DNA from 2 places in the Blastococcus sp. SYSU DS0552 genome. Region 2 is predicted to be linked to the other one. Evidence: predicted binding sites of a transcription regulator. Region 2 holds the regulator's gene; the other holds the start of a gene.
The links. Region 2 encodes LexA, which represses DNA repair genes until DNA is damaged. Its sites were predicted from a motif close to TCGAACANNTGTTCGA; they were not measured.
Positions count from the first base shown of each region.

Region 1 (15,307 bases), on a different contig from region 2:
GAACCCAGCGCCTGGACCCGCATGACCCAGGAGGACCCCGAGCACTCCGCCGCGTACGTCCAGCGGTTCCGCACCCTCGCGGAGCAGGGGATGGACCTGGTGGGGGAGGCGCGGCTCGTGGACGCGATGCTGCCGCGCGGATCGCGGGTCCTGGACGCAGGCTGCGGCCCCGGACGGGTCGGCGCCCACCTGCACGAGGTTGGACACCAGGTGGTGGGCGTCGACGTCGACCCGGTGCTGATCGCCGCGGCCGAGGAGGACCACCCGGGTCCGCGGTGGCTGGTCGGCGACCTCGCCGAGCTGGACCTCCCCGCGCAGCAGGGCATCGACGAGCCCTTCGACGCCATCGTGAGCGCCGGGAACGTGATGGCGTTCCTCGCGCCGTCCACCCGCGGCGCGGTGCTGCGCCGGCTGCGCGCCCACATCGCGCCGGACGGCCGGGCCGTCATCGGCTTCGGCGCGGGCCGCGGCTACGCGTTCGACGACTTCCTCGCCGACGCCCGTGCGGCGGGTTGGGAGCCGGACCTGCTGCTGTCCACGTGGGACCTGCGGCCGTTCACCCCCGACTCCGACTTCCTGGTGGCCGTGCTGCGTCCCGCCTGAGCAGCCGCCCGGGCGCCGTCGTGCCGCTCGTCCCACGGGTCGGACGGTGTCAGCGGGGCAGCCACTGAGGCCGGGTGCTCGGCGGCAGCAGCGCTCCCGTCGTCCACGGAGGACGCCCCGGCGGGGCGACGACCGTGACGGGCCCGGCCGGCGACGGCAGCTCGACCAACCATGGCCCGGGATCGATCGGGGGTCCCGGCCGCTCGTCCCCGGGGCGGGCGTCCAGCAGCCAGTGGGCCGTCGCGGCGAGCGAGAGGTCCGCGCACCAGCCGCCGCCCTCGGTGCGCTGGCGGCCGAGCAGCCCCAGGACGGCGGCTGCGGCCAGGTGGCCGGTCGCGTGGTCGAGCGCCTGCACCGGCAGCGCGCCCGGCACGTCGCCCTCGCCGTATGCCGTCGCGATGCCGGTCGCCGCCTGGACCAGCGAGTCGAAGCCCCGGCGGCTCCCCCACGGGCCGCGCGTGCCCCACGACGACAGCCGGGCCACGACGAGGTGCGGGTGCCGCTCGGCCAGTGACCCGGGATCGAGGCCGTGGCCGTCGAGCGCCCCCGGCCGGTAGCCCTGGACGACGACGTCGGCTCCGGCGACCAGTTCCTCCACCCGGGTGCGGTCGTGCCGGTCGGCCAGGTCGAGCAGCACGTGCCGCTTCCCCGCGCCGGTGTCGCGCAGCAGACCGAGGTCGTCGGGCGCCTGCGGGGAGTCGACCCGCAGGACGTCGGCTCCGTGCGCCGCGAGCGCCCGGGTGGCCACCGGGCCGGCGATGACCCGCGTCAGGTCGAGCACGCGCATCCCGCGCAGCGCGACGCAGCGCCCCGGATGCTCGGCGACGTGGGTCACCGCGACGAGGGGCTGCTCGCGCACCGCCGCCGCCTGGGGGTGCGCCGCCCAGACGGCTTCGCTGCGGACGGCCGCCGCCGCCCCACCTGCCTCGACCACCGCCGTCTCCAGCTCCTCGGCACGCCACCGGAGCGCGGCGGACGCCATGTCCTCACCCAGCACCGCCGTCGCGGCAGCGCGGTGCTGCGGGTAGTTGCCGTGGAGCCGGACCCAGCCGTCGGCGGTCCGCCAGAAGCGGGACAGCGGGGCGAACCCGCCGCCGGCTGGTTTCCCGTGAAACCTCACGTGCCGTTCGCCGGCGAAGGATGCGGCCACGTGCCCCGCGTCGAGGTGGAGCGGTCGTTCCGCCACCTCGCCGACGTCACGGGCGGCGAGCAGCTGCGCGGCGACCGCACCGATCGCGAGCCCCGGGACGTCCAGGGGGCCGGCCAGCCCCGTGCGTGCGCGCACCAGTGGAACGCCGACGTCCCATGCGGCGCCGATCGCCGTCCCCACCTCGTCGACCAGCCGGGCCGCGCCCGGCGGGAGGGTCACCCGGGCCCACCGGGCCCGCGGGACGGCGCCCCACCCGCTGGTGGTGCCAGCGGGATACCGAGCGCGATCGTCAGCTCCAGCACCGTCTGCGGGTCCTCCAGGCCGCGCCCGTAGAGCTGACGTAGCTGCGTCATCCGGTAGCGGACCGTCTGCGGGTGCACGAACAGCGCCGCGGCGACCTGGTCGCGCCGGCCGTGGTGCAGCAGCCAGCAGCGCAGCGTCTCGGTGAGCTTCTCCCGCGCGGCCTCGCCCACCGCCTCCAGCGGGGCCAGGACCCGGGCCCGCAGATCCGCCAGCGCCTCCTCGTCGGCGCGCAGCAGCAGCTCGGCCAGCCGGGCATCGGTGTCCACGGGCCCGTCCTCCGCCCCGGCCATGCCCAGCCGCAGGGCACGCACCGCGCGGCCGTAGGACGCCTGCGCGCTCCACCACGGGCGCGCCGGCCCGACCACGGCCCGGCGGCCCGCCAGGCCGCGCAGCAGGGCGCCGCGTCGGGCGCCGTCGGCGTCCGGCACGAGCAGCACCGCGGTCTCCCCGGCCGGGTCCAGCCCGGGCAGGTCCTCGGTCGCGACGAGGGTGCGCGGATCGAGGGAGACCATCGCGCCGCGGACCCGCCCCTCGGGGAGCAGCGCGACGGTCAGCGTGCGCGGCGGTGTCCAGTCGGCCCGCTGCGCCAGCTCGGTGAGCTCCGTGTGCGGACTGCCGGTCAGCAGCCCGCGCGCCAGCCGCTCGAGCAGGCGCTGGCGCGCGCGCCCGCTGGAGGCCAGCTCGTCGGCGTGCCCGGCGACGCTCGCCGCGGAGAGCCGGTCGATGTAGGCGAACACCAGCTCGGCGAACCGGGCGAGCGACTCGGGGTCCATTCCCGTGCGGACGGCGGTGGCGCTCATGTCCCGCCACGACACCCGCGCACCCACCCGGTAGGCGGCCAGCAGCGCGTCCATCGAGCGGCCGCTGCGCGCCTCACCGCGGCCCAGGGCGTACGCGGCCTCGACGACCGGGCCCCCGGGGGTGCCGGCGTCCACGTTGCCCCCGGCGGCGGCGACCTGCAGGAAGCCCCGCAACGCCATCTCGACGGCGGCGGAGATCTTGCGACCCATCGGGCCGGCGAACGCGTCCGCGTAGCTGGGGACGCCCACGATGATCTCCTCCACCGCCCGCTCGGCGACAGCCGTCAGCTCGGCGCGCATCGCCTCCGCGACGGTCTCCGGGAACGGTGCCGGGTCCGGGGACATCGGGTCTCCTTTGTTCAGCCGGAACAGAAGCTACCGCTGGATTCACATCCGGAGCACAGGTATCTGGTGCTCGGACTGGGAAAGCTGAGTACATGACAGCAACCGCCCCTCGCCCCGCTGCGGCTCGCCCGCCGACGCGGAGCGCGCTGCGCGACCGGGTGTTCAGGCTCGCCGAGCTGGTGACCACCCCGCTGCTGCCGGTCGACTACCTCGACCTGTTCGACCCGCTCCGCTCGGGTGCGGCTCTGCGCGGTCGGATCGAGGCCGTGCAGCGGGAGACCCGGGACGCGGCGAGCATCGTGATCCGCCCCGGCCGCGACTGGCTGCCGCACACGCCCGGCCAGTACGTCCGCATCGGCGTCGACATCGACGGGGTCCGCCAGTGGCGCGCCTACTCGATCACCTCGGTCCTCGGCCGGGCCGACGGCTGCTTCACCATCACGGTGAAGGCCATCCCCGACGGCAAGGTCAGCAACTACCTGGTGCACCGCGTGCAGCCGGGCACGATCGTCCAGCTCGACCAGGCCACCGGGGAGTTCTGCCTGCCCGAGCAGGTGCCGGCCAAGGCGCTGTTCGTCACCGCCGGGTCCGGCATCACGCCGGTCATGGGCATCCTGCGCAACCACGCCGACTCCCTGGCCGACACCGTGTTGGTCCACTCGGCGCCCACCGCCGACGACGTCGTCTTCGGCGACGAGCTGCGGCAGATGGCCGCCGAGGGCCGGATCCGGCTCATCGAGCAGCACACCGACAGCGCCGGCATGCTCGACGCGCGGTCGATCGCCGAACTGGTGCCCGACCTGCACGAGCGCGCCACCTGGGCCTGCGGCCCCGTCGGCATGCTCGAGGCGCTGGAGGAGCACTGGGCCTCGGTCGGCATCGCCGACCGGCTCTACACCGAGCGCTTCCGGCCGCGGATCGCCGTCACCGGCGAGGGCGGCACCGTCACCTTCACCAGGAACGGCGCGAGCGTCGAGGCCGACGGCGCGACCCCCATCCTCGACGCCGCCGAGGAGGCCGGCGTCCTCATGCCGAGCGGCTGCCGGATGGGCATCTGCTACGGCTGCGTGCTCCCCCTGCGCGAGGGCGCGGTCCGCGACCTGCGCAACGGGGAGATCACCACCGCGGAGGACGTCGGCGACGGCGTCCTCGTCCAGACCTGCATCAGCGCCCCCGCCGGCGCCTGCGCCATCGACCACTGATCCAGCCGAACCGAGGAGCCGGACACATGACCGTTCTGCAGAAGAAGCCCGAGAACCCGATCGCCCACCTGACCGCCGAGGACATCGAGCTCATCGGCAAGGAGCTCGACACCATCCGGCAGGAGGTGCGCGACAGCCTCGGTGAGGACGACGCGAAGTACATCCGCACGGTCATCGACGTGCAGCGCAAGCTCGAGCTGGGCAGCCGCGCCGTCCTGCTGTTCTCCAAGTTCCCCCCGGCGTGGGTGCTCGGCACCGCCGGCCTCTCGATCGCCAAGATCCTCGAGAACATGGAGATCGGGCACAACATCCTGCACGGCCAGTGGGACTGGATGCGCGACCCGAAGATCCACTCCACGACGTGGGAGTGGGACATGGCCAGCCCGGCCGCGCAGTGGAAGCACTCGCACAACGAGCTGCACCACACGTACACGAACGTCGTCGGCAAGGACAACGACCTCGGCTACGGCATCATGCGCGTCGACGAGGACCAGAAGTGGCACCCGTTGTACCTGGCGCAGCCGCTGTGGAACTTCATCAACGCCTGCTTCTTCGAGTACGGGATCGCCGCGTACGACCTGGAGCTGGGCAAGAACCTGGCGACCAAGAAGCGGCGCAACGACCCGAAGTTCCGGGCTGCCGCCAAGCAGGTGCTGAAGAAGATCCGCAACCAGGCCGCCAAGGACTACGTCGTCCACCCGCTGCTGTCGGGCCCGTCGTTCCTGCCGACGCTGGCCGCGAACTTCACCGCCAACGTCGTGCGGAACCTGTGGTCGCACTCGGTCATCATGTGCGGCCACTTCCCCGAGGGCGTCGAGACCTTCGAGAAGACCTCGATCGAGGGGGAGACCCGCGGCGAGTGGTACCTCCGCCAGATGCTGGGCTCGGCGAACATCTCCGGCAGCAAGGCCATGCACATCATGACCGGGAACCTGTCGCACCAGGTGGAGCACCACCTGTTCCCCGACCTCCCGAGCAACCGGTACGCCGAGATCGCCCCGCGGGTGAAGGAGATCTTCGACCGCTACGACCTGACCTACCACTCCGCCCCGCTGTACAAGCAGGTCGCGAGCGCGTGGCACAAGGTCATCCGGCTCTCGCTGCCCAACGGCTGGCTCGCCGAGACGACGCCGAAGAACGCCCCGGCGCAGCTGGCCAAGCTGTACAAGATGACCACCGGCGGGCCCAAGGTCCGCCGCGAGCTGATGCGCGCCGCCGCCTGAGAAAGGACCCCGCCCACCTCACCCTTCGCTCGCTCAGGGTGAGCCTCGGGGCAGGGCCGTGAACGGGAGAGGCCCAGGACCGTCGTGGTCCTGGGCCTCTCGCGTGCAACGCCCCCCGGCGCTCAGGGCATCAGCCCTGGCCGGGGAAGTTCAGCGACCACAGCAACGTCGGGTCGCTGATCGGCACCTCCCACACCGGGCCGTCGAGATCGGGGTCGACGACCTCCCCGCGGCCGAGGAATGCCGCGACCTGCCCCTGGGCCTGCATCGCGGCCACCGGGAACCGCGCGACGTCCAGCAGGAAGCCGTGCGGGTTGAGCGCGGCGGTGGTGGCCTCGTCGTTGCGGAAGAGGCTCGTCCGCGACCACAGGTCACCGGCGTCGACCAGCGTGTAGGACGTCGGGTTCGGCACCGTCTGGTCACCGAACGCGACCTGGACCAGCACCCGGTCGTGCCGGATCAGCGGCGCGAACGTCTCCGGGCTGCCGGGCCGGGTCAGCCACGTCGCCTTGGCCAGGTAGTCCTGGATGGCCAGGGCACCGGGCGCGGTCGCGGTCACCGGGCCCTCACCGCGCAGCGGCAGCTGCTCCTCGAAGAACCAGCGGCTGGCGTCGGGGCTGTTGGGCGCCAGACCCGCGGCCTGGAGCGCCTGGAAGGTGAGCGGCCGGAAGGCCGGCGAGAGGCGCGAGATCTCGCTGATCGGGCCCCCGGGCACGTTGAGCACCGAGCGGGCAATCGCCCGGTCGGCGCCGGCGAGCATGGTGCCGTAGATGCCACCGAAGCTCTGCCCGAAGTAGGTGACCCGCGCGCCGGACAGGTCGCCGCGCCGGTCGCCGTCGACGTCCGTTCCGCCCAGCGAGCGGACCAGCGTCATGATGTCGGCCGCGGTCTGGCGGAGCGCGTCCCGGGACGAGACCGCACCGGCTGCGCCCGTGGCCGAGGAGCCCTCGGTGCTGCCGAAGAGCCCGTCACCGTCCTGGTCGACGCCCCGGCCGTAGCTCGGGAACGTCCGGGTCTCGCCCGCTGCCGTGGTGATCTGCCAGGTGCTCTCCGGGCCGTACCCGTGCCCGACCACGTTGGTCCCGATGGTCGCGATGCCGCTGCGGGAGTTGGTGAGGGCGGCGAGGAACACGCTGGTCGTCGAGCCGGTGAAGCCGTGCCCGAAGACTGCGGTAGGCCAGCCGCCGTCCGGCGCGGGGCCGGGCGGGAGGACGGCGACGAAGGGCAGGCGGTCGGCCTCGACCGGCGCCGGACCGTCGTCCCGGGTCGGCGTCTGGGTGATGGTGCCGTCGGGGGTGAGCCAGGACGGTGCCTGGTAGGAACCGAACACCAGCGTGCTGCCGGCGGGCAGGAGGTTGATCGGCTGGACGCTCGGCCCGGCCGGGGTGCCCCCCGGCGTGCCGGGAGCCGGCCGGTCGGGGACGAAGGTGACCGTCGAGCCCGTCACCGGGACGACGCCGTCGATCTCCAGCCCGGGGCGCGCGATCCCGAGCTCGCGCAGCGCGCGGTTCGACTGGATCTGCCGGTTCAGGTCGAGCAGTCCGTCGGTGGCGCTCAGCGTCGTGAAGGTCTCGGTGGTGGCCGAGTTCGCCGGCCCGGCCTGCACGTCGATGCGGTACGTGGTGCCCGGTGCGAGCTGCTCCACGGGGTGGGCGTACAGCGTGTTGGTGGCCGGGTCCCAGACGACGCGGTCGACGCCGGTGCGCCACCCGCCGCGCTCCTGCCGCACGGTGATCCGCTCGGCGACCTGGGCCGGGTCGACCGGGGCGCTGAAGCGGACGGCGATGCGCGGGTCGAGGTCGAAGCCGTCGAGCTGGTTGAGCCGCTCGACGAGACCGCAGGTGACGACGGTGCCGCAGTTCTCCGTCGGCAGGGCGACCCGCAGGCCGGTGAGCTGCTGCCGGTCGGGAACGGTCAGGTCGTTCGTGGGGAAGACCGATACCGGCTGGGCCGGTGCGGGGGCGGCGAGCGCGGGGGAGGCGGTGGCCGTGACGGTCACCGCCGCAGCCAGGGCGCTGATGACCGACGCGGTCGTCCGGCGCCAGGGATGTGAGGACAACGGGTCTCCTATGCCTGAGGGGACCTCTTCCTAACCCACTGGTGACACGGGCCACAATGGTTGCCGGCTGCATCGGTGCAGACCGTGGCGCTGCGCTGCGCGGATGGGTTCGTGCACGGTGCTCGCAGCCCATCACGGGGGCTACCAGCACGGATTGCCGAGCACGACCGGACCCCGTGCCCCCCAGATGCCGCGGGGCCCGGGACCGACCGGTCCCGGGCCCCGCCCAGCCGTACAGCCGGTCGGCTCAGTTCGCCATGTCCACGAAGCGGCTGTAGTGGCCCTGGAAGGCGACCGTGACGTTGGCGGTCGGGCCGTTGCGGTGCTTGACCAGCATGATGTCGGCCTCGCCGGCCCGCGGGGACTCCTTCTCGTACATGTCCTCGCGGTGGATCATCATCACCATGTCGGCGTCCTGCTCGATCGAGCCGGACTCGCGGAGGTCCGAGAGCATCGGCTTCTTGTCCTGGCGCTGCTCCGACCCACGGTTCAGCTGCGACATCGCGATCACCGGGACCTCGAGCTCCTTGGCCAGCAGCTTGAGCGCACGGGAGAACTCCGAGACCTCCTGCTGGCGGCTCTCGACGCGCTTGCCCGACGTCATCAGCTGCAGGTAGTCGATGACCACGAGCTTGAGGTCGTTGCGCTGCTTGAGCCGCCGCGCCTTCGCCCGGATCTCCATCATCGTCATGTTCGGCGAGTCGTCGATGTAGAGCGGGGCGTCGGCGACCTCCCCCATCCGGCGCGCGAGCTTGGCCCAGTCCTCGTCGGAGAGGGAGCCGGCGCGCATGTGGTGCAGCGGCACCTTCGCCTCCGCCGACAGCAGACGCATGGTGATCTCGTGCTTGCTCATCTCCAGCGAGAAGATGACCGCGGGCAGCCCGTGCTTCACCGTCGCCGACCGGGCGATGTCCAGCCCCAGGGTCGACTTGCCCACGCCGGGACGGGCCGCGATGACGACCATCTGGCCCGCCTGCAGGCCGTTGGTCAGCTCGTCGAGGTCGCGGATGCCCGTGGGCACACCGCGGGCCGTGCCGCCGCGGGAGGCGATGGCGTCCAGCTCGTCCATCGTCGGCTGGAGGACGTCCTCGAGGCGCGAGTAGTCCTCGCTCATGCGTTTCTCGGTGACGTCGTAGATCTCCTGCTGGGCCCGGTCGACGATGTCGTCGACGTCGCCCTTCCCACCGGCTGCGCCGTAGCCCAGCTGGACGACCCGGGTACCGGCCTCCACCAGCCGTCGCAGCACCGCCTGCTCGGCGACGATCGCGGCGTAGTAGCCGGCGTTGGCCGCCGTCGGCGTGGACTGGATGAGCGTGTGCAGGTAGACCGCGCCGCCCATCTTCGACAGCTGGTCGGTGCGGTTGAGCTCCGCGGCCACGGTGATCGCGTCGGCCGGCTCACCCCGCCCGTACAGGTCGAGGATGCAGTCGAAGATCACCTGGTGCGCCGGCCGGTAGAAGTCGTTGCCGTGCAGCACCTCCACGACGTCTGCGATCGCGTCCTTGCTCAGCAGCATGCCGCCGAGCACCGACTGCTCCGCCGCGACGTCCTGCGGCGGCTGCCGGTCGTACGCCGGCGCTGTCGCGGACGGTCGGCTGAACTCGTCGGCCACCGCCACGGGGGTACCTCCATCTCCTTGCGGGCGCGCCCGCATCACCACCACGCGCAGGGGAAGTACGCGAGCTCGGCGGACGGCGCCATGCCGAACACGTGTTCGGCTCCTGCCTACCGGAGGGGACTGACAGTCACGTCCGCTCGGTGGCCGGAGAGGACGTTAGGAAGCAGCGCGGGCCACGTCCACCACCGGTGTGCACACCGATCTGCACAACTTGTGGACAAGTCGGTGGACGGACGCATGTCGACATGTGGAGGAGTACGGGGACAGCCGCTCCGCGCCGGCGGTCATCCGCCAGCTGACCTGCAGGGACGCTGCCCACCGGGTGTGGACGGAGAAAACCCAGGAAGAAAATCCGAGGTGTCGTACCAGGAGCCACACCGGTGCACCGGTCCCCTCCGCGAGGTCGGCCGGCCACCTTCCGGACGTGGCGTCGTGACCGGCCGGCCACCTCGTGGACGGCGCGCGATGACCGCCCCAGCGCCCCCGTGGCGGGCGCCGGCTGATCCCCGCCCTCCCAGGCACCCTGCCCCGGTCGGACGGCGCGAGAGCGGTCCTCAGGGCACCCGGCGGGCCGGCCACGCCGAGCAGGGGGGTCCGGCAGGGGCACGGCGGAGGCGTCAGGGGACCAGGCCCCGCAGACGCCACGAGGGGCGCCGGACCTGCGTCCGACGCCCCTCGTGGGAGGTGCCTTCGTCCGATGGCTCACCCCGAGCGAGCACGGGGAGAGCGCGGACGGGGCGCCCCTCTGCCCGGTCCCGTCGCGAGCGGCGGGCGGCAGAGGGGCCTCGATCAGCTGGCGACGACCTCGATGGTCAGCTGAGCGTTGACCTCCGGGTGCACCCGCACGGTGACGGTGTGCTGGCCCGTGGTCTTGATGCTGCTGGGCAGCTCGATCCGGCGACGGTCGAGCTCCGGGCCACCGGCGGCGGTCACGGCAGCGGCGACGTCGGCGGTGGTGACCCGGCCGAACAGCCGGCCACCGTCACCGGCGCGCGCCGGCACCTGGACGGTCAGCCCGGACAGGCGACCGGCCACGGCCTGCGCCTCCTCGAGCGACCGGACGTCGCGGGTGGCACGCGCCCGGCGCAGCGACTCGACCTGCTTCTCCGCACCCCGGGTGGCGACGATGGCCAGCCCGCGGGGCAGGAGGTAGTTGCGGCCGTAGCCGCCCTTGACCTCGACGGTGTCGCCGGAGGACCCGAGACCGGTGACCTCCTGCGTGAGGATCAGCTTCATCGTGCTCATGATCAGCGCGCCGTCGAGGTGTAGGGCAGCAGGGCCATCTCACGGCTGTTCTTCACGGCCGTGGCGACGTCCCGCTGGTGCTGGCTGCAGTTGCCGCTGACGCGGCGGGCACGGATCTTGCCGCGGTCGGAGATGAACTTCCGCAGCAGGGTCGTGTCCTTGTAGTCGATGTAGGTCGCCTTGTCCTTGCAGAACTGGCAGACCTTCTTCTTGGGCTTGCGAACAGGGGGCTTGGGCACTGATATCTCCAGTGAGGGAAGTGCGTGGGTGACCTGGGGTGGCCCTCCTGCAGGGGCCCACGCCGAGCGGAGCGAGGCGTGGGGGGCAGGAGGGTCCTCTTAGAAGGGCGGCTCGTCCGACGGCCCGGCGGGCGTCGACCACGGGTCGCTCGCCCCGCCGCCACCGCCGAAACCACCACCGCCGCCGCCACCGCCGCCGCTGAAGCCGCCGCCGCCCTCACCGCGCGAGGCGCGGGTGACCTTGGCGGTGGCGTAGCGCAGGGAGGGGCCGATCTCGTCGACCTCGAGCTCGACGACGGTGCGCTTCTCGCCTTCCTTCGTCTCGAACGAGCGCTGCTTGAGGCGACCGCTGACGATGACCCGCGATCCACGGGTCAGCGACTCGGCCACGTTCTCCGCGGCCTGCCGCCACACGTTGCAGCGGAGGAACAGCGCCTCGCCGTCCTTCCACTCCTGCGACTGGCGGTCGAAGGTCCGCGGCGTCGAGGCCACGGTGAAGTTGGCGACGGCAGCGCCCGACGGCGTGAAGCGCAGCTCCGGATCGGCGGTGAGGTTGCCGATGACGGTGATGACGGTCTCGCCGGCCATGGTCAGTGGACCTCGGGCCGCATCAGCTTCGTGCGCAGGACCGACTCGTTGAGGTTCAGCTGCCGGTCGAGCTCGGCCACCGCGGCCGGCTCGGCCTGGATGTCCACGACCGCGTAGATGCCCTCGACGTGCTTCTTGATCTCGTAGGCCATGCGGCGACGGCCCCAGATCTCGGTCTTGACGGTGCCACCGGAGTTGGTGACGACGGTCAGGAACCGGTCGAGCGAGGGAGCGATCGTGCGCTCCTCCAGGTCGGGGTCGAGAATGACCATCAGTTCGTAGTGACGCACGGAGAACCCCACCTCCTCTGGTCTTCGCGGCTGCAGGGAATCTGCAGCAGGAGGGTCGTACACGCGTCGCGCGCCCCGGCAGGAGCCGGAACGCGCGCACCCAGGCTACCAGCGGCGGAGCAGGGCGGGCCAGGCGCTGTCCACAGGTGGAGGACCCCGTCCCTCCCCACCCCTCGCGAGCTGGGGGCGGCCACGCCGAGACCCCGGCGGGCCGAGCGACGAAGGCGACCCGTTGCCATGTTCTGCTACCTCCACGTCGAGGCGACACCACGACCGGCGGATCACCCCGGTCACAGCCTCGACGATGATGTGACGTGCGCGATACGGGTGAACCCGCATCTCGTCGAGAAACCGGAGATCAGCATGGCCGTGCACCCGATCGGCGTACACGTGGGCGCTGGGGCGGACGACGCACCCGTCCCCGGTCCGCTGCCCCGGGCGGCGGAGGTCGGCGCCGACGCGGTGCAGGTCTTCCTCGCCGATCCCCAGGGGTGGAAGGCGCCGCCTCCCCGCCCCGATGCCGCGCAGCTGCGCGAGTCCGGCCTCGCGCTGTTCGTCCACGCCCCCTACGTGCTCAACGTGGCGACGACGAACAACCGCATCCGCATCCCCAGCCGGACGCTGCTGGGCAAGCACGCCCAGGCCGCGGCGGAGGTCGGCGCGCGCGGCCTCGTGGTCCACGGCGGGCACGTGCTGGCCGGCGACGACCCGGCGGTGGGCGTCGACAACTGGCGCAAGACGTTCGCCCGTCAGGCCGAGCAGGGCGGCTTCCCCGTGCCCGTGCTGATCGAGAACACCGCCGGGGGCGGCAACGCGATGGCCCGCGACCTGGACGCGCTCGGCCGGCTGTGGGAGGCCGTCGGCGAGTACGGGGCCGGCTTCGTCCTGGACACCTGCCACGGCTGGGCCGCCGGCTGGGACCTCGGCGCGGCCGTCGACGCCGTCCGCGCGGTGACGGGCCGGATCGACCTGGTCCACCTGAACAACAGCCGGGACGCCGCGGGCTCCGGACGCGACCGCCACGCACCGCTCGACGGCGGGGAGATCTCCCGCGAGGTGCTGGTGGAGGTGGCGCGCGCTGCCGGCTGCCCGGTGATCCTGGAAACCCCGGGCGACGCTGCGGCGCACGCGGCCGAAATCGCGCTGCTACGCGACGCGCTGGTCTGACCGGCGCAGCACGAACCGGTCGGGAGCGTGCTCCAGCGGCCCACCGGCCGGGTCGTCCACCCCGGGCCAGCTGGTGCGCACGACGTCCCGGTCCGGATCCAGCACGTCCCGCACGACCAGCGCCATGAGGACGACGACGGCCGCGTCGCGGACGGTCACCGCGAGGAGGAACCACTCGACGTCGATCCCCCGGTTCTCCGTGCCCAGGTACCAGAGCAGCCGGGGCACCCAGAGCAGCGCCTCGGTGGCCTGCCAGGCCAGCAGCGAGCGCCATCGGGGCCGGGCGAGCACGGCCAGGGGGAGCAGCCACAGGGAGTACTGCGGGCTCCACACCTTGTTGGTGAGCAGGAAGACCGCGACCAGCAGGAAGGCGATCTGGGCGACCCGCGGTCGCACCGGCGCGGCCAAGGTCAGCCATGCGACGGCCGCGAGCCCGGCCAGCAGCGCCACCGCGACGGCAGCGTTGAGCACCGTCGGGGTCTGCCCCTCGGCCAGCGGGCCGTCGAGCAGCTGGTCGCCGGCGACGTGCAGCGCCAGGTTCCACAGGGAGTCGGGATCGGCCGGCCGCGTGCTGTTCAGCCGGAAGAAGCGCGACCAGTTCTCCGGCGCCAGCATCGCGATCGGCACGTTGACCACCGCCCAGGCGAGTACGGCAGCCACCGCGGTGCGCAGCCATACCCGCAGCCGCCCCGACCGCAGGCAGAGCAGGAAGAGGACTGCCAGCAGGAAGGCCGGGTAGAGCTTGGCGGCGGCACCCAGGCCGAGGAGGACGCCGGCGAGCACCGGGCGGCGCCGGGCCCAGGCCCACATCCCCAGAGTGGCCAGCGCGACCGCGAACAGGTCCCAGTTGGTGAAGGCATGCACCACCAGCAGCGGGGACAGCCCGATCATCGCCGCGTCCCACGGCCGGCGGCCGGCCAGCGCCAGAGTGGCCCGCACCACGAGCAGGGCACACGCGGTCAGCAGCAGACAGGTGACCACGTAGTAGCTCTGCACCGGGGGGACGGCGGGCAGCAGCCCGGACGCCGCCGCGGCCCGGTCGTAGCCGGCGGCGACGGTGGCGCCCAGCGCCATGAACCCACCGGTGAGCACGGGGTACTCGACGGCGGAGTCCAGGTAGGGCAGGGCGCCGTCGCCGAGCCCGTGCAGCCCGAACAGCGGCACCGTGTCCGAGTAGCAGAAGTGCGTGTACTGGACGGAGCCCGACCAGTCGCCGTCGGCGCACGGTGCCTGCTTCACCCAGGCCACGGCCAGCGCGAGCGTGGCGAACAGCAGGCACACGCGCAGCGGCGTCCAGAAGAGCGCACGGCCGGTGAGGGCGAAGCGGCCCCACGGGCCCCCGACGGCTTCGCTGGCCTGCCGGACCACCGGATCGGTCCAGGAGGGCACCACGCGATCCGGCGCTGACCCGCGCGGAGTTCCACGTGGAACGAGCACGGGCCCGTCCGCGGTGGCGGACGGGCCCGTGGGCGTGCTGCGCATGGCAGCAGTGTGCGTGATCGGTCAGTCGACCGGCGGCGGGACGACGGGGCCGGGCGTGCCTTCCCCGGTGCCGCCGGTCCCGCCGGTTCCCCCGGTGCCCCCGGTGCCGCCCGTTCCCCCGGTGCCGCCGGTGCCGCCGGTTCCCCCGGTGCCGCCGGTCCCACCCGTGCCGCCGGTTCCCCCGGTGCCGTCCGTGTCGCCGGTGCCGTCCGTGTCACCGGTGCCGTCCGTGTCACCGGTGCCGTCCGTGCCACCGGTGCCGCCGGTACTCGGCGTCGTGGTGGCCGGGGCGCTCGAGGTCGGTGCGCTCGGGGTCGACGTGGACGGCGGGGCCGCAGGGGTGTCCACCGGCGCGGGCGCCTCGGTCGTCGGCTCGGGAACGCCCTGACCGGTGTCGCCGGTGATGAGCGGCCGGTCGGGCAGGTCCTCCTCCGGGGTGCCGGCGTGCACCGCGTTCATGTAGTCCTGCCAGATGGCACCGGGCAGCCCCGCGCCGTAGATGATCTGACCGCTGGAGGTCCTGATCGGCTCCAGGACATCCGCGCCCATCCAGACCGCGGTGGACACCGACGGGGTGTAGCCGACCATCCAGGCGTCGGAGTTGTCCTCGCGGTTCAGCCCCTGCGTACCGGTCTTGCTGGCCACCTCCCGGCCGCCGTCGAGCGACCGGCGGGAGTAGGAGGCGACGTCCTTCAGCGCGACGGTGACGTCGTTGACGACGTCGGCCGGCAGCACCTGCTCGCCGGGCGGTGGGGCGTTTTCCAGGAGCACGGTTCCCTCGCTGTCGGTGACCCGGGAGACGAAGTGCGCGTCGCGGAAGACGCCACCCGCCGCCAGCGTGGCGAAGCCCTGGGCCTGGTCGATCGGACGCATCTCGTACTCTCCGATGCCGATCGAGGAGCCGGTGAGGCCGTCGGCGTTGGCCAGCGTCGTGTAGCCCTCGAGGTTGCCGCTCTCCCAGGTATCGGGGAGGCCCGTGGCCGCGCGGATCGT
Region 1 covers NZ_JBJHAB010000003.1:37,523-52,829, forward strand. Annotated here, with positions in the region: gene ACI8AG_RS03845 (class I SAM-dependent methyltransferase) at 1-603, shown strand, start outside; gene ACI8AG_RS03850 (CoA transferase) at 653-1,972, opposite strand; gene ACI8AG_RS03855 (PucR family transcriptional regulator) at 1,969-3,201, opposite strand; gene ACI8AG_RS03860 (ferredoxin reductase) at 3,294-4,403, shown strand; gene ACI8AG_RS03865 (fatty acid desaturase family protein) at 4,430-5,626, shown strand; gene ACI8AG_RS03870 (Ig-like domain-containing protein) at 5,757-7,685, opposite strand; gene dnaB (replicative DNA helicase) at 7,933-9,303, opposite strand; gene rplI (50S ribosomal protein L9) at 10,093-10,539, opposite strand; gene rpsR (30S ribosomal protein S18) at 10,551-10,787, opposite strand; gene ACI8AG_RS03890 (single-stranded DNA-binding protein) at 10,887-11,375, opposite strand; gene rpsF (30S ribosomal protein S6) at 11,378-11,665, opposite strand; gene ACI8AG_RS03900 (deoxyribonuclease IV) at 12,029-12,832, shown strand; gene ACI8AG_RS03905 (glycosyltransferase family 87 protein) at 12,812-14,221, opposite strand; gene ACI8AG_RS03910 (transglycosylase domain-containing protein) at 14,336-15,307, opposite strand, start outside.
Region 1: a site for LexA is predicted at 9,388-9,403, ahead of dnaB (replicative DNA helicase). Genes of this name have one in related genera too.

Region 2 (15,307 bases):
GCGAAGCGGGAGGACATCCGTCGTCGGGTGGACGAAGCCCTGGCCATGGTGCACCTGGACGGGATGGGTGACCGCTACGCCCACCAGTTGTCCGGCGGCCAGCAGCAGCGGGTCGCTCTCGCGCGGGCCCTGGTCAACGAACCCGCGCTCCTCCTGCTGGACGAGCCGCTGTCCAACCTGGACACCCGGCTGCGCGAGGAGATGCGTGCGGAGATCAAGCGCATCCAGCGCTCCCTGGGCGTGACAATGGTGTACGTCACCCACGACCAGGCCGAGGCGTTGTCCCTGGCCGATCGGCTGGTCGTCATGCATTCGGGTCGCATCGTGCAGAGCGGGCCGCCCGAAGAGGTTTACAGCCGTCCGCGGAACAGCTTCGTCGCCCGGGCACTGGGCGCCACCAACGTGCTGACCGCCACCGTGGGCGCAGCCCCTGGGGTGGACACTGTGCCGCTGCGGCTGCCTACCGGCGGGACGGTGATCGCGCATCGGCCCGCCCATCTCGCGTTGCAGGAGGGTGCGGAGGTCGCCGTCTCGGTACGGCCGGTGGACATCCGGCTCCAGGCGGGCGAGGGGCGCTCCGGGACGGCCCGCGTCGTGGAGGCCCTCTTCTTCGGTGACCACGTGGCCTACACGCTCCAGGTGCCCGGCCACGCCGCGCCGGTGAAGGCGACCGGGCCTGGTTCCGGGCGCTTCGAGGTCGGCCAGGACGTCGCCATGGGGATCGAGGACTCCGCCGTGGCACTGCTCGACGACGCACCGGACGGCGGGTCCCACCACGCCTCGTCGGCCACGGATGCCGGCGCTGTGGCGGCCGGCCGGTCCGCGGCATGACCGCATCCGTCCACGCAATCGCCGTTCCCACCGACCACCCGTTCCACCTCCCACCGGAAGAAGGCACCGTGTTCGCATCCCGCTCGCCCCGCCGTCGTCTGACCACCTGTCTCGCAGTTCCGGCGGCCGTCCTCCTGGTAGCGGCCTGCGGCAACGGATCGGAGGGCACGTCCGGCTCGGGCGGCGACTCCGCGGCTGCGGAGATCGAGGGCATCAGCCAGGAGCTGATCACCGCGGCGCAGGAAGAGGGTGGTGTGGTGCTCTACGGCGGTGGCCACACCCGGCCGGGCGTCGAACTCCTCCAGGAGCGGATGCAGGAACTCTTCGGCATCCAACTGACCTTCACGCGCGAGGACTCCGGCGCGGTCGCCAACTCGGTGGAGGCAGAGCTCGCCAGCGGTTCGCTGAATGCGGACGTCGTGAGCCTGACCGATCCGGAGACGATGATGCAGTGGGCGGAGGACGGCGTCATCGCCGACGCGGAGGTGCCCAATGCGGACGAGCTCATCGATGGGCTGGACAACCCGGACGACCCGCAGGTGCCCTACAGCCTGGTGCCTCTCGGGCTGATGTACAACTCCGCCAACACCGACCCTGCCGACCTGCCCACTACCTGGGAGGAGCTGGCGAACGGGGACTACGGAACCATTGTCAGCGCCGACCCAGGCGCGTCCGGCACCGCGCTGTCGTACTACACCACTCTCTCCGGGGAGCTCGGAGAAGGCTGGCTGGAGCAGCTCGCCCAGCGGGACGTGATCGTGACCGACAGCAGCCTGGCCCTGGCGCAGCTGGTGCTGACCGGCGAGGCCGACCTCGGCATCCCGGCGATCGAGTCCGCGGTCATCAGCACCGCCGCCGAGGGTGAGCCGCTGGCGATCGCCTTCATGGAGGACGGCGTGCCCACGTTCACGAGTGAACTGGCGATGCTGGCCGAGGCTCCTCACCCGAACGCGGCCAAGCTCCTCGTGCAGTACCACCTCAGCGAGGACTTCCAGACCGCACTGACCGAGCTCGGCGGCCGCAGCGTTCTGCAGGACGGGCCTCAGCCCGCCGAGGGCGCTGACCTGTCCGACGCCACCCTTCTGCCGGCCGACCTCGAGGAGATCGCCTCTCGCGGGGACGAGGTGGTTGCCCGCTTCGCCTCCCTGTTCGGCCGATGAGGGCCGGTGCCCTGATCGCACGCGACCCGACTGAGGAGAACCAGCTGTGGCGCTGACCAGTTCGACGTCCCCCGCCGTGTCGACCACCGACACGGCGGGGGAGGGGTCGGCGAGCGGCCCGCCGGCCGCTCGGGGCCCGAGCCGCCGGAAGGGCACCGGGTTCGAGCGGGTGATGCGGCTCGTCTGGGTCGCGGCCATCCTCGCGCTGGTGGGCTACCCCGTAGCGCAGGTGTTCGGGCAGAGCTTCGTCGCCGACGACGGTGGCCTGACCTTGGACAACTACGGCCTCCTGAGCAGCGAGCCACGGCTGATGGAAGGGGTCCTCAACTCGCTGTGGATCGCGGTGGGCACGGTGATCGGCAGCTTGCTGCTCGGCCTGCCGGTGGCCTGGTTGGCCGTGCGCACCGACATGCCGTTCCGCCGGTTCTTCCGTGGCAGCGCGGTCCTCACCTTCGCGGCTCCGAGCTTCATCGCGGCGCTGGGATGGATCCTGCTGCTGGGGCCGCGCAACGGGATGCTGAACACGGCGTTGATGTCCGCCTTCAGCCTCGAGGAAGCACCGTTCGACATCTTCACACCGTGGGGGATCATCTTCGTCCTCTCGCTGTTCCTCTACCCCCTGGTGTTCCTGCCGGTGTCCGCGGCGCTGGAGGGCATCGACCCGGCCCTGGAGCAGGCCGCAGCGAGCCTGGGTGCTTCTCGTGCCCGGGTGCTGCGCACCGTCACGTTCCCCGTGATCCTGCCGTCGCTGATCGCCGGATCGATCTTGGTGTTCGTCAGCGCCGCGGTGATCTTCGGGCCGGTCGCCATCCTCGGTGCTCCGACCGGCTTCCAGACCATCCCCACGGTCCTGCTCAGCCTGATGCAGTTCCCGCCGCGTATCGAGGCGGCCGCGGTCATATCCGTGCCGATCCTGGTGATCATCGCCGTGCTGTTGATCCTGCAGCGAAAGCTGGTCGGCGGGAAGAAGTTCACCGTCATCGGTGGCAAGCCGGGGCGGCAGGACGTGACGCACCTGGGGGGTGCCCGCTTCCTCGCCGTGGGGTTCTGCTCGCTCGTCGTGGTCCTGAGCCTCGTGCTGCCGTTCGGTGTCCTCCTGGTGACCTCGTTCCGCAAGGCGCTCGGCCGGCCTCTGGGCTGGGACAACTTCACCCTCACGGGGAACTACGAGGAGGTCTTCGGCCGGCCGCTGATCGCGGCCGCGATGGGCAACAGCTTCGTTCTGGCGCTCGGAGCCACGGTGCTGGCTCTTGCCGTCGCGTTGCTGGCCTCGTGGCTGGTGCACCGCACCAAGGCGCGGAGCAACGCCGTCATCGTGGGAGCCATGGCCGCGCCGCTGGCCTTCCCCGGCGCGGTGCTCGGCGTCGGCCTGATCATCGCCTACGCCGGGCAGCCGTTCGGGCTCGGCGGGACGCTGACCATCCTGCTGATCGCCTATGCGGGGAGCGCGCTGCCGCTGACCTTCGCCTACGTCCACGCCGGGATGGGACAGATCGGCGCGGAGGTGGAAGAGGCATCCCGGAGCCTCGGTGCGTCCTGGGCGCGTACGTGGCGACGGATCACGGTGCCGCTGCTGCGCCCGTCGCTGCTCGCCGCGGGCATGCTCAACTTCGTCCTGCTCTTCCGGGAGCTGGAGATGTCGGTGTTCCTCTACACCGGCGCGAATCCCACCGTGTCCACGGTGCTCTACAGCCTGGCCAGCGAATCGCTCTACCAGCGGGTCGGGGCGCTCTCCGTGGTGGTCCTGCTCATCAACATCGTAGTGACCGTGTTCGCCATGCGGCTGCTCGACCGCCGCCCCGGCCAGTCCACCCGGCGGTCCCGCCGGGCCCCGTCCGTCGCACTCAACACACCACCGGAGGAAGCAGCATGACCGAGACCACGACAGACGTCGGCAGCGGCGTCCACCTGCGATACGAGACCCCGCACATCGCCGTCCTCACGTTGGACAGTCCTCCGTCCAACACGTTCAGCTGGGAGAGCCGGCGTTCGTTCATGCGAGCGCTCGACATTCTGGACGCCGACGAGAACGTCCGGTGCCTGGTGATCACCGGTGAGGGGCGGGCCTTCACCGCAGGTGCGCACCTGGGCGAGGACCAGTCCATGAGCGACGAGCAGCTGACCGACTATCTCGCCGAGTTCGGCCGGGTCCTCAACGGGGTGCAGAACTTCCGTGCCCCCGTGATCGCGGCCATCAACGGGGCCACGATCGGCGGCGGGCTGGAGTTCTCGCTGTGCTGCGACATCCGCATCGCCTCGACGGAGGCGTTCTTCGTGGCCGCCGGCGTCAACGTGGGCCTCATCGTCAGCTTCTGGCGCCTGCCTCGCGTGATCGGATTGGGGCCGGCCAAGGAGATCCTGCTGACCGGTGCCCGGTACACCGCGCAGCAGGCATTGAACTGGGGGCTGGTGACCGAGGTCCACGACCCGGCAGATCTCATGCCCGCCGCGCTGGCCAAGGCCCAGCGAATCGCTACCCGCGCCCCGCTGTCGGTCGAGGTGACGAAGGAGGCGGTGACGGGCGCCTTCGAGATGGACTTCGCGCAGGGGCAGGCGCTCCAGACCAAGCGCTTCCTGGAGATGTTCCGCACCGAGGACCACCAGGAGGCGCTCCAGGCGTTCTTCGAGAAGCGGGACGGTGACTACCGGCGTCGGTGACGACATCGGGTGCGGACGGCCTCCGACGGTGCCTCCACTGGGGAGGCACCGTCGGAGGCCTTCGGCGTCAGACCCGACGCAGGACCGACACCACCCGCCCGAGGATCGTCGCCTCGTCGCCGGGGATCGGCTCGTAGGCCGGGTTGTGCGGCAGCAGCCACACGTGACCGTCCCGGCGCTTGTAGGTCTTCACCGTCGCCTCGCCGTCGATCATCGCCGCCACGATCTCGCCGTTCTCGGCGGTCGGCTGCTGGCGGACGACGACCCAGTCGCCGTCACAGATGGCGGCCTCGACCATCGAGTCGCCGGCCACCTTGAGCATGAAGACGGTTCCCTCGCCGACCAGCTCGCGCGGCAGCGGGAAGACGTCCTCCACCGCCTGCTCGGCGAGCACCGGGCCACCGGCGGCGATCCGGCCCACGAGCGGGACATAGGCGGGCGCGGCGGCCTGCACGCCGTCGCCGACCACGGGGGGTTCGACTGGTGCGGCGGTGGCCCGGCCGGCATCCCCGGGCAGTCGCACGTCCAGGGCGCGCGGGCGGTTCGGGTCGCGCCGGAGCCAGCCCTTCTTCTGCAGCACCGAGAGCTGGTGCGCGACCGAGGATGCCGAGGACAGCCCGACGGCCTCGCCGATCTCACGCACCGACGGCGGGTAGCCGCGCCGGTCGATGGAGTCGCGGATCACCTCGAGCACCCGCCGCTGCCGCTGGGTGAGCCCGTCCCCATCGGCCGCGCGGTCGGGAAAGGCCCGTACCGACGCCGAACCGTCCGCCGTCCCCGGGGCCACGCCCGCGGTGCCGCCCCGGTTGCCGGACGTCCTGCTCGAGTCCGCCACGTCTCCTCCTCGCCGGCTGCCCGCGCAGCTCTCGACCCTCGTCGTCGGAGGAACGGTAGCGCCGATCGGCGGTCACTTCAAACACGTGTTCGAAACTTTCTCGTGTCGCTCCCCAAGTGTCGGTCCCGTCCGGTAGACATCGGACAGGCGTTCGAATCGAACACACGTTCGGGTCCGGCGGGTGCCGGCCAGGAGGGCTGAACACATGACGAGCAGCACGGCACTGCGGGTCCGCGGCCAGGTGCCGGTCGACCCGGGGGAGCGGCGCGCCGGTCCGCCACCCGCCCGGCATCTCCGGGTGCTCCCGCCGCCTCGCTCCTACGCGGAGATGCCCGAACCTCTGCCCGCGCCGGCTCGCGGGAGGACGAGCGGCCCGCGGGCGACGGTGGGGCGATCGCCCGGCCGGGGGCGTCGGGAGCGGGTGGAGCAGCCGCCGCTCCGGTTGACGTCGCGCGGGCGTCGCGTGCTCGCGGTCCTCACCCTCATCCTCGCCGCGGGCGTGATCGTCCTCGGCAGCGCCGTCCTCGGGGATGCGGGTGGCGGATTGGAGCTCATGGGGACGACCAAGGTGATCGTCGAGCCGGGTGACACGCTCTGGTCCATCGCCGGCGCGGTCGCCGACGGGCGCGATGTCCGCGACGTCGTCGTCGACATCCAGCGGCTGAACGGGCTCGGCTCCGCGGCCATCTCGCCTGGTCAGGTCCTCGTCCTGCCCTGACGGCCCCGTAGGGCTCGGTGTCTGCGCGCCAGGGCAAGGTGTTCACAACGCGGCTCGCCGACTTCGTCAACCCTCAGTACAGGCACGTTCACCGTGCGTGCTGGTCGGCCACCTACGGTACGTCCGTGTCCAGCGTCATGGAGAACCGCGCCGCCGTGTTCACCACTCGTCCCCAGGCCGTCGAGGTCCACCAGGCGGGTGCCTGGTGTGCGGGGGAGCTGTTGGGGTGGCGACACGACGACTCCGGCGCGTGCCAGATGTGGGTGCGGGTCGTCGCCGGAGGCGAAGAGCAGGCGCTCTGGATCGACCTGGGGGATGTGCGGCTTCCGGAGTCGCCGGCCGTCGAGGTGCCGCCGGTGACGCAGGCGATGCCCGCCTCCCCGTCAGCGGCATCGCTGCGTGACGGTCCGTCGACCGATGTCGAGGCGACCGCCAGCCTGCCGCTGCTGCGCGACCGCTGCGAGCCGCGAACCGGTGCCCAGCGGCCGGGCGGTCGCCGGCGCGCGCCGGAGAGCGACGCCGTGCAGGCCGCGCCGGCGTCCTCGGTGCCGGTGCCGCCCCCGGGCCGGCACCGCGCTCCGGCCACCGAGCTCAGCCCGGTCGTGGGCCGGCACCGCGCCGCCGACACCGACCTCTTCCCGGCCGTCGTCGAGAGCGCGCCGGACGCGCAGTCCCCGACCCGCGAGGACCGACCGCGGGGCGGTGGCTGGTCGGTGCCCGCGGCCCGCTCCGCGAGCACGGTCGAGACCCGCTCCACGGCGAGCGGCTGGACCCCGCCGGCCGACCTCGACCAGGATCTCCTGACCCGCCCGATGCGGCTGAGTGACCAGATCCCGCACTCGCGGCGGCCCCGGGTGGGCGGCGCGGTCAGCGTCTGATCGTCGTTCGGCGGCCCTCGCCGCGTCGACCCCGCGGGGGTGCTCGGCGCCGCCGTCGCGTGCCCGGCGGGTCGCCCGTGCCGGGCGCGGACCGCCCAGCTCGCCGAACGGTGTGCGCCGGCGCGTGGCTCTGCGAGTCGGAACCGCGCATGAGCGCACAGCCTTGCCGGGGCGAGCGTCCCCGGGTCGTTCCTGCGGTGCGCCGCCGCGCTCGACCCCCTCTCCGGGGAGCGTCGGGCACGGAGTTCGGCGCGTCGTCGCGGCGTGTCCTGTGACAGCTGGGGACCGCTGTTCCGCCTGCGCACCGCAGTGTCGGGGCGGAACACGCCGACGGAACGATCACTTGCACATCTTGTGTGGCCCGTCCTAGGGTTCCCCTACATCTAGTAGTTACAGAGCTGTAAGTCCGTCCACAGGCTGGTCCTCAGGTTGTCCCCGGCGCATCCACCGGATGTCCCCAGGGGAGTGCACAGCCGGCCGGTGGCGGGCGCGGCGCGAAGGGAGGTGAACCACCGTGCGTTGCCCGTTCTGCCACAACGCCGACAGTCGGGTCATCGACTCGCGGGAGGCCGACGAGGGCGCCACCACCCGGCGTCGTCGCTCCTGTCCTGCGTGCGGGCGGCGGTTCACCACCGTCGAGGAGGCGGTGCTCGCCGTCGTCAAGCGCAACGGCGTCAGCGAGCCGTTCAACCGCAGCAAGGTGGTCGCGGGCGTCCGGCGGGCCTGCCAGGGCCGGCCGGTCGACGAGGGGCAGCTCAAGCTCCTCGCCCAGCAGGTGGAGGACGCCATCCGCGCCAGCGGCGCGGCGGAGGTGCCGAGCCACGAGGTCGGCCTGGCCATCCTCGGCCCGCTGCGCGAGCTGGACGAGGTGGCCTACCTCCGCTTCGCCAGCGTCTACCGCTCCTTCACCTCGGTGGCCGACTTCGAGCGGGAGATCGCCGAGCTGAAGGCCCGGCAGCCCGCCGCACCGCCGGGGGAGACGGGCCCGCCCGAGCCCCGGCGACCCGTCCCGTCCGGCACCGGCGCCGGCACCTGAGAACTGTCGGTGCCACCCGATAGACAGCAGTTCGAGCAGTTACCGATCGCGGCTCTTCCCCAGCCCCCGATCCACCACCGCGCAGCACCACCGCGCAGCCCCGCGAAGCACCACGCGACACACGACCAGGGAGAGCTCCACACCATGACCGAGACCGACGACCGCGTGGCCGGCGCCCGCCCCCGCCGCAGCGCCAAGACTCCCAGCCGGGCCAAGGGCCTCAAGATCAAGCGTGTCTTCACCACCGCTGGTGTGCACCCGTACGACGAGGTGACCTGGGAGCGTCGTGACGTCGTCATGACCAACTGGCGGGACGGCTCGATCAACTTCGAGCAGCGCGGTGTCGAGTTCCCGGCCGAGTGGAGCATCAACGCCACCAACATCGTCACCACGAAGTACTTCCGCGGCGCCGTCGGCACCCCGCAGCGCGAGACCAGCCTGCGCCAGCTCATCGACCGCGTGGTGCTCACCTACACCGAGGCCGGCCGCGAGCACGGCTACTTCGCCACCGAGGGCGACGCCGAGGTCTTCGAGCACGAGCTGACCTGGATGCTGCTGCACCAGTACTTCAGCTTCAACTCGCCGGTCTGGTTCAACGTCGGCACGAGCGCGCCGCAGCAGGTCAGCGCCTGCTTCATCCTCGCCGTCGACGACGAGATGGACTCGATCCTGAACTGGTACCGCGAGGAGGGCCTGATCTTCAAGGGCGGCTCCGGTGCCGGCCTGAACCTCTCCCGCATCCGCTCCTCCAAGGAGCTGCTCTCCTCCGGCGGCACGGCCTCCGGCCCGGTCAGCTTCATGCGCGGCGCCGACGCCTCCGCCGGGACCATCAAGTCCGGTGGCGCCACCCGCCGCGCGGCGAAGATGGTCGTCCTCGACATCGACCACCCCGACATCGAGGAGTTCATCGAGACCAAGGCGCGCGAGGAGGACAAGATCCGCGCGCTGCGCGACGCCGGGTACGACATGGACCTCGGTGGCAAGGACATCACCAGCGTCCAGTACCAGAACGCCAACAACTCGGTCCGCGTCTCCGACGAGTTCATGCGCGCGGTGGAGGAGGGCGACGAGTTCGGCCTGCGGGCCCGCCTCGACGGCTCGGTCATCGAGACCGTCGACGCCAAGTCGCTGTTCCGCAAGGTCACCCAGGCCGCCTGGGAGTGCGCCGACCCGGGCATCCAGTACGACGACACGATCAACGACTGGCACACCAACCCCGAGACCGGCCGCATCAACGCGTCCAACCCGTGCTCGGAGTACATGAGCCTGGACAACAGCTCGTGCAACCTGGCGTCGCTGAACCTCATGAAGTTCCTCAAGGACGACGGCACGTTCGACGCCAAGAACTTCGTGAAGGCCGTCGAGCTGGTCATCACCGCGATGGACATCTCGATCTGCTTCGCCGACTTCCCGACCGAGCCGATCGGCGAGACGACCCGCGCCTACCGGCAGCTGGGCATCGGCTACGCCAACCTGGGCGCCCTGCTCATGGCGACCGGCCACGCCTACGACTCGCGCGGTGGCCAGACGCTGGCCGCGGCGATCACCTCGCTGATGACCGGCACCGCCTACCGGCGCTCGGCCGAGCTCGCCGGCATCGTGGGGGCCTACGAGGGCTTCGCCCGCAACGCCGACGCGCACGCCCGGGTCATGCGCAAGCACGCCGCGGCCAACGACGCGATCCGCCCGGTGGGCGCCGACGACGCCGACGTGCTGAAGGTCGCCACCCAGCAGTGGCAGGAGTGCCTGGAGATCGGCGCCGAGAACGGCTGGCGCAACGCCCAGGCCTCGGTGCTGGCCCCCACCGGCACGATCGGTTTCATGATGGACTGCGACACGACCGGCATCGAGCCGGACTTCTCGCTGGTCAAGTTCAAGAAGCTGGTCGGCGGCGGCTCCATGCAGATCGTCAACCAGACGGTGCCGCGGGCGCTGCGCAGCCTGGGCTACCAGGAGGAGCAGATCGAGGCGATCGTCGAGTACATCGCCGAGCACGGCCACGTCGTCGACGCCCCGAGCCTGCGCCCGGAGCACTACGAGGTCTTCGACTGCGCCATGGGCGAGCGGGCCATCTCCCCGATGGGCCACGTCCGCATGATGGCCGCCGTCCAGCCTTTCATCTCCGGCGCGATCAGCAAGACGGTCAACATGCCCGAGACGGCGACCGTCGAGGACGTCGAGACGATCTACTTCCAGGGCTGGAAGATGGGCCTCAAGGCGCTGGCGATCTACCGCGACAACTGCAAGGTCGGCCAGCCGCTGTCCGGCGGCAAGGGCAAGAACGACGGCACCAAGGACGAGGTGAAGGCCGAGGCGGCGGCGCCGGCCGCGCTGGCGCACCCGGTGCGCAAGCGGCTGCCGAAGAAGCGGACGAGCGTCACCACCTCGTTCAGCGTCGCCGGGGCCGAGGGCTACATGACCGCCGGGATGTACGAGGACGGCAGCCTCGGTGAGGTCTTCCTGAAGCTCGGCAAGCAGGGGTCGACCCTCGCCGGCGTGATGGACGCCTTCTCCATCTCGCTGTCCATCGCGCTGCAGCACGGTGTTCCGCTGGAGACCTACATCCAGAAGTTCACCAACATGCGCTTCGAGCCGGCCGGCATGACCGACGACCCGGACATCCGGATCGCCCAGTCGGTGATGGACTACATCTTCCGTCGCCTGGCGCTGGACCACCTGCCGGTCGAGAAGCGGGCCGGGCTCGGCATCTTCACGGCCGAGGAGCGCGCGGCCCAGGTGGCCGGGTACGACACCTCTGCCTCGACCGCCGCGGTCGTCGAGGAGGAGGAGGTCGACCTGGAGCAGCTGCGCGGCTCCGCGCCGATCGAGAGCGCTCCGGCCAAGGAGAAGGTGACCCCGGAGGGTCCGAAGTCGGTCAAGGAGGCGCACTCCTCGGCCGAGCTCCTCGAGCTGGTCACCGGCACCGCCACCGACGCGCCGCTGTGCATGACCTGCGGCACGAAGATGCGCCCGGCCGGCAGCTGCTACGTCTGCGAGGGCTGCGGCTCCACCAGCGGCTGCAGCTGAGGTGAACGGCCAGGAGGACTTCCGCTGAATCGGACGCCTTCTCCCGCCTGAGGGCAGGAGCGCCCGATCCCGGCCGGCGGGAGACCTCCTCGGCCAGCACGGCTCGCCCACCGGCCCGGCTCTGCTCGGCAGAGCCGGGCCGGCTCTGCTCGGCAGAGCCGGGCCGGTGGCAGGTCCACGGCCGGAACGACGCCACCGGCGGACGGTCGGCGGCCGTGCTGACGGAGCGGCGACTCAGCCGGGGTGCGGGTGCCCGCGGCGGGTGACCGTAGGCTGGTGGCGGTACCGATCACGCTCGGAAGGACGACGATGTCGGACGGCGAGGGCGCGAGCGCGCCGCAGTCACAGACGCTCGACCGCGGCATCCGCATCCTCGAGCACCTGGCTGCCACCGGCAGTCCCCAGCCGATCGCCGACATCGGGCAGGCGCTCGGTCTGCACCGGTCCATCACCTACCGCCTGCTCCGGACGCTCGAGGACCACCAGCTCGTCGAGCGCGACGCGGTCGGCCGGTACTGGCTGGGGCTGGGGATGGCCGGCCTGGCGCGCGGTGTGCGCAGCGACCTCCAGACCGCCGCCCTGCCGCGGCTCAACGCGCTCGTGACGGAACTGGCCATGACCGCCTTCCTCGTCGTCCGGACCGGCGACGAGGCGGTCACGGTGGCCACCGTCGAGCCGCAGGACGCGTCCGCGCACGTGGTGTACCGGCCCGGCACCCGCCACCCCGTCGGCCGGGGAGCGCCCGGGCTGGCGCTGCTCATGCCCGAGCCCCCCACCCCCGACGACCGCGACACGCTGCGGGAGGCCCGACGGGTCGGCTGGGCCTCCTCGCACGGCGAGGTCATCCCCGGCCTGCGATCGATCGCCGCGCCCGTGGTGGGCCCCGACGGCGGGCAGCGAGCGGCGCTCGCCGTGGTCTTCGTCGACGACACCGCCGACGTGGCCCGGATCGGGCGCGCCGTCGTCGAGGCGGCCGAGAAGGTCGGCGCCGCGCTCCGCTGACCCGCGCGCAAGACGCCGCTGCCCCGGCACCCGTGGGGGATGCCGGGGCAGCGGCGGCGCGAACCGGGACCCGGGCTCAGCCGTTGATGACCTGCGGAACCGCGACCGCCTTCAGCCCCTCCACCCCGAACTCGAGCCCGTAGCCGGACTTCTTGACCCCGCCGAAGGGGATCATCGGGTGCACGGTGCCGTGCGAGTTGATCCAGACGGTGCCGGCCTGCAGCCGCGCCGCCACGGCGCGCGCCGCTGCCCGGTCACTGCTCCACACCGAGGCGCCCAGGCCGACGTCGAGCCGGTTGGCCATCGCCACCGCCTGGTCGACGTCCTCGTACCGGATGATCGGCAGCGCCGGGCCGAACTGCTCCTCCGCCACCAGCGGGTTGTCGTCGGCCACGTCGGTGACGATCGTGGTCGGGTAGAAGTACCCGGCCGCGTCGGGGTCGGGGTCCCCACCGAGGAGCACCGTCGCGCCGGAGTCCCGCGCCGCCTCGACCAGCCGGGCGACGATGTCGAACTGCGCGCGGTTCTGCAGCGGGCCCAGCACGTTCTGCTCGTCCAGGCCCCGGCCCATGGGCATCGCCTTCGCCACGTCGACCAGCGCGGCGACGACCTCGTCGTAGACGTCGGTGTGCACGTAGAGCCGCTTGAGCGCGGCGCAGGTCTGCCCGGTGTTGATGAACGCGCCCCAGAACAGGCCCTCGGCGATGGCGCGGGGGTCGACGTCGGGCAGCACGATGCCGGCGTCGTTGCCGCCGAGCTCGAGGGTCAGCCGCTTCACCGTGTCCGCCGAGCTCTTGATGATCGCCTGCCCGGTGGCGGTCGAGCCGGTGAACATCAGCTTGTCGACGTCGGGGTGGCTGGACAGGCGGGCCCCGATCTCCCGCCCCCCGGCCACGACGGAGAGCACGTCGGCGGGCAGCACCCCGCTGAGCACGTGGACGAGGGCCAGCACGCTCAGCGGCGTGTACTCCGAGGGCTTGACCACCACCGTGTTGCCCATCCGCAGGGCGGGCGCGACCTGCCAGACGGTGATCATCATCGGCCAGTTCCACGGTCCGATGGCGCCGACGACACCGACCGGGCGGTAGTGCAGCTCCGCGTGCACCTCGCCGTCGTCGACCACTGTCTCGACCGGCAGCTCGGTGGCAGCGGTGGCGCGCAGCCAGGCGGCGCAGGCGCCGACCTCGAACCGGGCGTTGGGACCGTTGAGCGGCTTGCCCTGCTCGCGGGAGAGCAGCTCGGCGAGCGGCTCCGCGTACGCCTCGACCGCGTCCGCGGCACGCAGCAGCAGCTCGATGCGCTCCGCGTCGGTGCGGGCCGCCCACGCCGGCTGGGCGGCGCGGGCACGGGCGACGGCGTCGTCGAGGTCCGCGACGGACTGCTCCGGGGCGCGGCCGACGACCTCGCCGGTCGCGGGATCCAGGATCTCCCGGCCACCGGGATCGACGACGGCGGCCAGCAGGCTCTCGCACGTCGGGGTCTCCGGCGTGGTCGTCACGGGCTCGGTCACGGTCGGGGTGGTCATCGTCGTCCTCCGGGGTGGGGGGCTGGGGCGGTGCCGAACGGGTCGCCGGCGGTCGGGACGGTGGTGCTCACGGCGCGGGCACGGGTTCGACCCGGCCGGTGACCTCGCCGAAGGAGATCCGGCGACCGCCGGTTCCCGGCGCGGTGGCGGTGAGGGTGACGACGTCGCCGTCCTCGAGGAAGGTGCGGCTGGTGCCGTCGGGCAGCTGCACCGGCTCCTTCCCGCCCCAGGACAGCTCGATGAACGAGCCGCGCTGGTCCTCGGCCGGGCCGGACACGGTGCCCGAGGCGAACAGGTCGCCGGTGCGCAGGCTCGCGCCGTTGACCGTCATGTGCGCCAGTTGCTGGGCAGGCGTCCAGTACATGAGGCCGAACGGCGGGCAGGAGACCAGCTGGCCGTTGAGCCGCACCTCGATGGCGATGTCCAGTCCCCAGCGCTTCTCGGCGGTGTCGTCCAGGTAGGGGAGCGGCCGCGGCTCGCGCGGGGGCGGGGAGATTCGGGCCGCCTCCAGCGCGGCGAGGGGCACGACCCACGGCGAGACCGAGGTGAGGAAGGACTTGCCGAGGAACGGCCCCAGGGGCACGTACTCCCACGCCTGCAGGTCCCGGGCCGACCAGTCGTTGACCAGGCAGACGCCGAAGACGTGCTCCGGGAAGGCGCCCAGCGGCACCGGCCGGCCGAGCGACGAGGGGGCGCCGACGACGAACCCCACCTCCGCCTCGATGTCCAGCCGCTGCGAGGGCCCGAACGTGGGCGCCTCGTCGGTCGGGGCCTTGCGCTGCCCGCTGGGCCGCACGACCGGGGTGCCGGAGACCTGCACCGTCCCGGCGCGGCCGTGGTAGCCGATGGGCAGGTGCTTCCAGTTGGGGGTCAGCGGCGGCGAGTCCGGCCGGAACATCCGGCCGAGGTTCTCCGCGTGGTGCTGGGAGCTGTAGAAGTCGACGTAGTCGGCGACGTCGAACGGCAGGTGCAGCGTCACCTCCGCGCGCGGCAGCAGGTGCGGCTCGACGGCGGCCCGGTGCGCCGGGTCCGCAAGCAGCTCCTGCAGCCGGCTGCGCAGTGCGTTCCAGGTCTCCCGCCCCCGGCTCATGAGCGCGTTGAGCGTCGGCGCGGCGAGCGCGTCGGCGGCGGGGACGTCCAGCCGGGAGACGTCGAGCACGGAGTCGCCGATGGCGACACCGATCCGGCGGGAGCCGTCGGGCTCGGTGGAGAAGACGCCGTAGGGCAGGTTCTCCGGCCCGAAGCCCGTGCCGTCGGGGAGCTCCAACCAGGTGGCGCTCATGCCAGGGTCCGTTCCGGGGCGGCCAGCAGGCCGAGCGCCACCAGGTCCTCGACGGGCTCGGTCACGCTGCACGTGCCGAAGGAGGTGAACAGCGACCGCACCCGGTGCACCCGGTCGGCCGGCCAGGTGCGCACGGCCGAGGCGACCGTGCCAGGGTCGGTCTCGCCGAGCCAGTCCGCCGCCACGGCCGCCGGGGCCCCCGAGCTGAGCGCGGAGACGGCCAGCAGCACGTTGAGGAAGCCGTGGTGCGCGAAGCCGGTCGCCGGGGCGGTGTGCCACACGGCGTGGTGCAGGCCGGCGGTGCACTTGAACGGCACGCTCCGCGCGATGCACGCCTGCAGGCTGTCGGCCAGCT
Region 2 covers NZ_JBJHAB010000006.1:46,864-62,170, forward strand. Annotated here, with positions in the region: gene ACI8AG_RS07665 (ABC transporter ATP-binding protein) at 1-831, shown strand, start outside; gene ACI8AG_RS07670 (ABC transporter substrate-binding protein) at 900-1,991, shown strand; gene ACI8AG_RS07675 (ABC transporter permease) at 2,038-3,864, shown strand; gene ACI8AG_RS07680 (enoyl-CoA hydratase/isomerase family protein) at 3,861-4,649, shown strand; gene lexA (transcriptional repressor LexA) at 4,717-5,484, opposite strand; gene ACI8AG_RS07690 (LysM peptidoglycan-binding domain-containing protein) at 5,906-6,202, shown strand; gene ACI8AG_RS07695 (hypothetical protein) at 6,328-7,080, shown strand; gene nrdR (transcriptional regulator NrdR) at 7,595-8,116, shown strand; gene ACI8AG_RS07705 (vitamin B12-dependent ribonucleotide reductase) at 8,261-11,143, shown strand; gene ACI8AG_RS07710 (IclR family transcriptional regulator) at 11,420-12,145, shown strand; gene ACI8AG_RS07715 (aldehyde dehydrogenase family protein) at 12,222-13,670, opposite strand; gene fahA (fumarylacetoacetase) at 13,738-14,952, opposite strand; gene ACI8AG_RS07725 (hypothetical protein) at 14,949-15,307, opposite strand, start outside.